Regions from separate parts of the Macrococcus brunensis genome, predicted to be linked through region 2. Evidence: predicted binding sites of a transcription regulator. Region 2 holds the regulator's gene; the other holds the start of a gene.
The links. The regulator LexA, encoded in region 2, represses DNA repair genes until DNA is damaged. The targets are predictions, from matches to a motif close to CGAACATATGTTCG.

Region 1 (4,200 bases), 650 kb from region 2:
CTGGACCAACAACCTGGCGACTGCTATCGGTACAGCTATCGGTGGTCTCTTTTATAAAGATCACCGTATTTTCTATTCATCTGTATCATTATGATCATGCTGATCAATACCGCCATCTTTAAACGCTACCTGGTCGACCCGACTGTCAATAAAGTGCGCAAAGTTGTTGAGACACACTGGGTCAGGGATCTATTCAGCAGTTATCAGGTCGCACTCCGTGATACTCGCTTCGTTGTGTTTACATCAGCTATGATTTTTGTCTTCTCAGCAGAGTTTGCATTGACGAATTATATTGGTGTTCATCTGCACAACGTCTTTAAACCGATTGATCTCTTCGGTGTTCATGTCGACGGTGTGCGTATGATGAGTATCCTGCTCATTGAAAATACATTGCTCGTCGTCTCCATCACGTTCCTGGTTGCGAAACTGACAGAGAAGCGAAATCAGGTGTATGTCCTTCTGCTCGGCACGTTTCTTTATACAGCCGGTTACGGTCTCGCTCACCACTTAACAACCTGGTACTTGCTGGTTATCGTCATTTTCTTTGCGACGGTCGGTGAACTGATGCAGACACCGATTATCTCCGTCTTCCAGGCTAAACTGATGCCAGAGGATAAGCGTGCAAGTTATATCGCTTTTAGTTCGCTTGGTTACAGTGGAGCGGGTCTTGTAGCGAGTTCCGGTCTGATTATAGGCGTTGTCTTAAACAGCATGATGATGTCTATCTATGTTATTATTATGGGACTTATCGGGATGCTTCTTTTCTATCTTGCTGTTCATACCCGTATCTTCAAACAACCGATACCCGAATAAAATGGAGGTCTTGCCATGTTATCGTTTCAATATCCTATTATCCAGGCACCGATGGCAGGTGGCATCATTCCGCCTGAATTTGTCGCAGCAGTCTCAAACGCAGGCTGTCTAGGCTCAATCGCAGCAGGAAATCTCTCGCTTTCTAAACTAGCTGATCAAATCAAGATGGTTCAGTCACTGACTGAACAGCCTTTTCAGGTCAATCTGTTTGCAAATGACTGGCCTGCTGTACAAGATGTGTCAGCAGTCAACGAGGAACTAAATAAAATCAGAAAAACGCTTAATCTTCCAGTCCGCCATCAGTACGACTTTACCCCTGACGCATCCTTAACAGATTATGTTGACCTCTGCATCGAACTAAACGTGCCCATTGTCAGTTTTACGTTTGGCTGTCCGGATTCTTCTTTAGTGGACAAACTGCACAAAGCAGATATAACGGTTATCGGCACTATTTCTACAGTCGATGAAGCATTAATAATGCAGCAGGCAGGTGTCGATGCCGTCGTCGCTCAAGGATACGAAGCAGGCGGACATAAAGGCGGATTCTCTGATGCAGCATCCATCGGACTCATGGCACTCGTTCCACAAGTCGTGGATGCTGTGCGTCTACCCGTCATCGCCGCAGGTGGTATCAGCGACAGCCGTGGTATCCAGGCAGCTCATGCACTCGGTGCTTCATATGTTCAGATAGGTACTCGCTTTCTTAACACAGTGGAAAGCACGGCCCATTCCCTGCATAAAAAGGCGGTTACTGAAGCAATTGAAACCGATGCGCTTTACACTCAGGTCTTTACCGGCAAAACCGCTCGCGGTATTCAGAATCAAATGATGACTCAGCTTGCTCACCTCGATCTCCCGTCGTACGCTTATATGAATATAATGACAAAGGACATCAGAGCAGCTGCTAAAAATCAGCAAGAAATAGATTATATGAGCAACTGGTCCGGTCAAAATATCAGAACCTCTGAAACATTACCTTTAGACCTTGTGTTAACTGAACTGACAGCCTCTTTTCATTGAGAAAAAGAGGCTGTTTTTTCATCTTAAAAATGAAAAATAATAAATATAGTTGCAATATCGAACGTATGTTCGTATAATGAAGCTACATCAGTGAAAGAAGTGATGTTATGGAACATCCAGTCTATGGTGAGCTGGATTATCGTCAAGTTGATCCCAGTCAGCTGAATCCGCACATACCAAAAGGGCGAGGCATGATTAAATGGGCGCCATTTGCGACAATGCCTGAGCAGTTCCAAAGTGTCAGACAGCATATAGAGAATCAGAACAAGATTGCCCGGCCCGAACTATCAGACGACCGTCTTGAGGAGCTGGATATGCAGCTGCGAGAAGCGAAACGGCAGCAGTGTCCTGTTCTGATTCAGTTCTATAGTGAAGGCTATATCAATAACCTCCTAATGACCATCGAGAGGATTGATATGTGGGCTCTTCATATCATCGGAATCAATCAAGCTAATCAGCAGATGTGCTTCATTTCATTTATGGATGTCATCAATATCACCCTTGAAACTATCTGAGCTCTTCAGATAGTTTTTTGTAAATTTAATTAAGCTTCTTTTTTACATCAATACATTAATTTATATCCATCTGTAAATAAATAGATATTAGCCATTTAATAAAGCTCCTATTTCTACTTATTGATAACAGTAATGTAGAGATTCTATAGAACTTGTAATCCAGTAGATTTGATGTCAGTGACCTGTCACAATGAAAGAAAAAGCGAAGGAGATAACGGATGTTTCACTTCAGCATTCTACTCATGACTACTCTGACCATCACTAGCACTTCTGACCATCTTATTAAACTCGTCGATAATCATAACCAGCCTTTACCCCACTACTCAGTCACGATGATGATCGATGACCAACCGGTTCCTGCAAAGACATTGTCTGATGGACAGTTGCTGCTGGAAACGAATGAAGTAATCATCAACGGGGAGACTTTCACTTTGGATAAAGAACAGGAAACGATTGTTGTATCTGACATCCCTGACGAGCCACTCTCAATTGCTGAACAGCAATCTGAAACCTTTATTCAAGTTATCGACCAGCATAATGAGCCGTTGTCGTCTTATTTACTTCTGTTAGATGGTGAAGAAGTGCTGACAGATGAAGAAGGACACCTGACCCTTGAACTTACGCCTGGTAGCCATGAACTCTCTCACGGTGAAGAGCATATGATGGTGACAGCTGGCGAAGAACGCTATTTCACTATTCAAGCGGAATCAGACCAGCCTGCCGCCTCGTCATCAGTTAGTTCCTCTGAAGAGGTCTCCACACAGCAACGGGCCCCGGAAAGAATAGCTGCAGCGGGTCTTGTCATCCAGAAACCTACCCATAAACCTATTCATAAACCCATACGGAAAACCATACAGACTCCGCAATCACCTGTTCTTCATCCTCAGCCAAAACCTCAACAGCACAAGACGTTAAAACAGCACACTAAGAAAACAGCAGCCAAGAAAACTAAAACTCAGAAGAAGCATATAACGATTTCCCAAAAACCTGTTAAAAGCCACGTAAAAAAAGAAAAGATAATCAAAGAAGCCCGACCAAAACAAAATCATCCTAAAACAGCCGGCGTACCCTATGAAGTCACACAAAAAGCCATCAAAAAAACGCCTATCCGGAAGATAAGCGTCAAACCCCAGCTACCTGTGACAGAACCTCAAGTCGATCCTCGTCCACGAGTGAGCACAGAGGAAACAGTGCCTAAAAAACCCATTCGAGCTAAAAAGAAAAAAACAGCCCAGCTACCTCAGACAGGAGAACACGATATTACAAGGCTGCTCAGCTCTATTTTTGCTGTTAGCGGTGCCAGCCTCCTCATCTTCTCACAGCGTTCATTCAGAACATAAAAAAACTTGCCCGGAGGCAAGTTTTTATGGGTTTTGTGCTTCAATTTGAGCGACGATATCTTTAGTACGACGTTCGATATCTTCAAAATCTGCTTTAAAACGAGTGAATAAGAATGCAGCTCCACCTGTTACAACGATCGCTAATAAGAATACGATAAAGAATAAAGCTTTAAAAAATCCCTTCATTTGTTTCACCTCTATCTTTATAATAATTTTATTTTACCATATTAAATTCCCCTTATGAAATATTTAAAACACCATATGCTATAATATTGTAAAGTCTTTATAAAGAAGGAATGACTCATTTGTCACATGTACAACTACTTGCTGCATGGCAGCAACAGAACCTTGAAGAAATCAAAACACTTATCGAACCTGAGATAGTAGCAGAATTTGTCTATCCAGATGGACGTGTGACATATGGAGATTATAACAAAATGATTCAGGTCTTTGAGGAACGTTTTGCAACGGCTCAGGAGTGGAACTTTGAAATTATTTACAAAGCAGAGCGA
Region 2 (4,200 bases):
CCGTACAGCTGGCGAGAAGCTACGAGCAGCTTGATTTCGAACTGATCAATGCATCACGGGTGAAGCGAGGGTTATCAGCGCTTCAATTTAATGATAAAATAAGTCATACTGCACGACAACATTCAATAGACATGGCTGAAAATCATTTTTTCAGTCATGTCAATCAGCAGGGGCAGACACCATTCGACCGGATGAAGCAAGATGGACTTCACTTTTCTACCGCGGGCGAGAATATCGCCTATGGACAGGTTTCCTCTATAGAGGCGCATCACGGACTGATGAATTCAAAAGGACATAGACAGAATATATTGAATCGTCACTATCTTGAAGTAGGTACAGGCGTTGCATTCAATGAGAAAAACGCACCGTATTATACCGAAAATTTTATAACTGAGAATTAGGAGATTATATGGCTAAAGAGAAAATTTTTTCATCATTGCTCGTTACGACAGAAGAAAGTATTTTAGTAGAGGACATTGGTAATAAACAGATGAAGCTTCCTTCTGTAATGAAGAGAAGCAATCAATCGATTCAGCAGAGTGCTAACAACTTTGCTGCCAGTCTGCATAAACAGCTGAAAGTTGGGGGGATTCTTTTTGTAGTTGAAGACAAGAAGTTGATGAAGACTTTCTTATCAGCTTCTACAGTCAATGCAACATCATTTGTATTTAACGTAAGAAATCATGACGAATTCAAAGTGAAAAAACCTTATGTCTGGTTATCTTTTGATCATCTGGACCAACTGGATATAGCTGATGAACTGAAACAGATTATTATTTCAAATCAAGTCATCAAATCAAGTGTCCCGCTTGTTAATCTGCACTAAAAAAACCGATGGAAAAAAATCCCATGGGTTTTTTAGTTTAGAGACGAGTGATCGTCATATTCAGACGTTCTGTTACTTTCTGGCGACTATTTGTACGCTCTGCTATGCGGTGGTCATCCTGATCGATGATATGAAGCATAGTATCAATGTGACCCAGACGGCGGAACTCTTCAGCGATAGACTGTGCAATGGAGTGATGTTCCGGGTTTACATGTGCATCTATATCATTGAAATAATTCTGAACATCCGTAAAATTAAGTGTCTGTTCATTGTCTTTATAGTTTTCAAGTGACGAAGTAAAACCATTTGTACTGTTTAATGACGGCTGATAGAGATTAGCAATCGCCAGTAGAGATTTTTTAATGCTGCCTTCTCCAAAACCGAAGTTGAACGCGAATTCTGAATCGCTTAAGTTTTTAACTTTATCCAATACTTGCTGACGTTCTGTTTTTACCCAGTTATAGTCGATAGTCATAATCATTCTCCTTTTTGTGTGTTTAGTTTGTTCATACCCGTAATTTCATGAAATATGTTCGTTTATCAAGATTCATTACGGGGTATTCAAAATCTAGAAAAGAGGAATGGGAATGAATCAAGACAAAACTGAAACTAAAGACATATTAGAGCAAGTTAAAGAAATACTTGGACGTAAATAGGTCACGCTATAAATAGCGTGACCTATTTTTAAAACTCACGGAAAAGTCCGACGACTTTGCCTAGCACTGTCACTTTGTTTAAATAAATGGGTTCCATTGTCGCATTCTCTGGTTGTAATCGGTAACGATTGCTTTCTTTATAGAAGCGCTTAACAGTTGCTTCATCTTCTTCTGTCATCGCTACGATAATATCACCGTTCTCTGCAATGGACTGACGACGGACGATGACTTTATCCCCGTCAAGAATACCTGCTTCAATCATACTTTCTCCAATAACTTCAAGAATAAAGACATCACTATTGTGACTTGAAGTGAAATGTGACGGAAGAGGAAAGTACTGCTCAACGTTCTCTACAGCAGTGATAGGCAAGCCCGCTGTTACTTTACCGACGACCGGCACCATAATCGTCTCTTCTAACAGAGCAGATGCAGGTGTTGTACTCACAATTTCAATGGCACGTGGCTTAGTAGGATCGCGCTTGATATAACCTTTTTCTTCTAATCGTGAAAGATGACCGTGAACAGTGGAACTTGAAGCCAGACCGACCGCTTCACCAATCTCTCTGACACTTGGTGGATAACCTTTAGTTGAAACAATATGTTGTAAATATTCATAAATTTCTTGTTGTCGTTTAGTTAGTTCTTTCATGAGAACACTCCTTAGTGTACTTTCTATCTGTATTATAGCATACTTGTTCGGGTGTCACAAACGTTTGTTCGTATTTATATTGACAACGAACAAGTGTTCTGTTATCCTATGAATACAAACAAATGTTCTGGAGGAAAATCACATGACAATTAGAATTTCTAAGGACTTTTTAGCGTATTTCTTTTTCTTTTTAATGATGGCAACGTTCGGAATCATATATATGGCACAATCTAATGCTCTTTATGAAAAACCTCTTACTCATGAAGTAGGGCAAACTCAAGTACAATCGACTGCGAACACACATTCCGCCACCATGAACGGAGAAGTCCTGGGTATTGTTCGGTAATATGAACGTCTGACTTTAGTCAGACGTTTTTTTGTGCTTAAACAAGCACTCCTGATAGCTTTGAGCTATAAATTTTGATATCTTAATTAGTGAAAGGATGAGGTTTATGTTAGAAGAACACAAAATGAAAAGACTGAATGAACTCTCACAGAAAAAGAAAGAATCAGGTTTAACTGAAGAGGAAGGAAAAGAACAGACAGGCTTGAGAGCTGAATACCTGTCCAACTTCCGTAACAGTTTCAAAAAAACGATTGAAAACACAAAAATTATTGATCCTGAAGGCAATGATGTGACACCGGATAAAGTTAAAGAAATTCAGCGTCAGAATAATATCAGAGAAGAATAGGAGAGAAACAATGACAAACGATCAGTTAGCAATTGATACACTACGTGCGTTAAGTATTGACCAGATTGAAAAAGCAAAATCAGGACACCCTGGTTTACCAATGGGTGCAGCACCGATGGCTTATACTTTGTGGACAAAGCACTTGAGATTTAACCCAAGTTCTAAGTATTTCTTTGACCGTGACCGTTTTGTTTTATCAGCAGGCCATGGTTCAGCACTTCTCTATTCACTGCTGCATGTGTCAGGGGCGCTTGAACTGGAAGAGCTTAAAAACTTCCGTCAATGGGAATCTAAAACACCGGGACACCCTGAGTTCAACCATACTGATGGTGTAGACATTACAACAGGTCCACTCGGACAAGGTTTTGCGATGAGTGTCGGGATGGCGATGGCTGAGAAGCACCTGGCAGCGAAATACAATAAAGAAGGTCATGACATTATTGACCACTTTACTTATGTGCTTGTTTCAGACGGGGACCTGATGGAAGGGATTTCTCATGAAGCGGCATCTCTTGCAGGTCATTTAAAATTAAACAAACTGATTGCTTTATATGATTCAAATGATATCTCGCTGGATGGTGACTTGGATAAAGCATTTTCTGAGCAGGTTAAAGGACGCTTTGAAGCATATGGCTGGCAGCATATTTTAGTTGAAGACGGCAATGATATCAATGCCATTGATGCAGCAATCACTCAAGCTAAAAACGCTGACCGTCCGACGATGATTGAAGTGAAAACAGTCATCGGCTACGGCGCTCCTAATAAACAAGGGACAAATGGTGTGCACGGTTCACCACTTGGAGCTGATGAACGTAAACTTGCTTTTGAAAACTACGGACTTGATCCAGAAGAGACATTCAATGTGCCTGATGAAGTCTATGAAATCTTCCAGAACACTATGCTGAAACGTGCCAATGACAAGGAAGCTGCCTGGCATGAAGCATTTAAAGCTTATAAAGAAAACTTCCCTGAACTCGGGGAGCAGCTTGATGCAGCAATTGACAATCGCCTCGTAGAAGGTTATGCCAATGCTTTACCGAAGTTTGAAGTAGGGACATCAGATGCGACGCGTAGTACTTCAGGACAGGTTCTTCAGGCTTTATCACAGTCCGTACCGCAGTTATTTGGCGGCTCTGCCGATTTAGCATCTTCGAATAAATCTAATATTAAAGAAGAAGCTGATTTCTCAGCAGAAACACCAGAAGCCCGCAATATCTGGTTTGGTGTCCGAGAATTCGCGATGGCTGCTATGATTAACGGTATGGCCGCGCATGGTGGGGTTAAACCATATGGCGCGACATTCTTTGTCTTCAGTGACTATTTAAAACCAGCGCTCCGTTTAGCTGCTTTAATGGGTGTACCGTCAACTTATGTCTT

Region 1: a site for LexA is predicted at 1,892-1,905, ahead of MGG13_RS09355 (YolD-like family protein). Genes of this name have one in related genera too.

What each region holds. Positions count from the first base shown of each region.
Region 1 covers NZ_CP092179.1:1,777,514-1,781,713, forward strand. Annotated here, with positions in the region: gene MGG13_RS11350 (MFS transporter) at 1-94, shown strand, start outside; gene MGG13_RS11355 (MFS transporter) at 97-813, shown strand; gene MGG13_RS09350 (NAD(P)H-dependent flavin oxidoreductase) at 829-1,833, shown strand; gene MGG13_RS09355 (YolD-like family protein) at 1,941-2,348, shown strand; gene MGG13_RS09360 (hypothetical protein) at 2,567-3,688, shown strand; gene MGG13_RS09365 (hypothetical protein) at 3,713-3,874, opposite strand; gene MGG13_RS09370 (hypothetical protein) at 3,994-4,200, shown strand, end outside.
Region 2 covers NZ_CP092179.1:1,129,077-1,133,276, forward strand. Annotated here, with positions in the region: gene MGG13_RS05860 (CAP domain-containing protein) at 1-401, shown strand, start outside; gene MGG13_RS05865 (hypothetical protein) at 410-826, shown strand; gene MGG13_RS05870 (hypothetical protein) at 864-1,301, opposite strand; gene lexA (transcriptional repressor LexA) at 1,511-2,131, opposite strand; gene MGG13_RS05880 (hypothetical protein) at 2,274-2,477, shown strand; gene MGG13_RS05885 (DUF896 domain-containing protein) at 2,584-2,823, shown strand; gene tkt (transketolase) at 2,834-4,200, shown strand, end outside.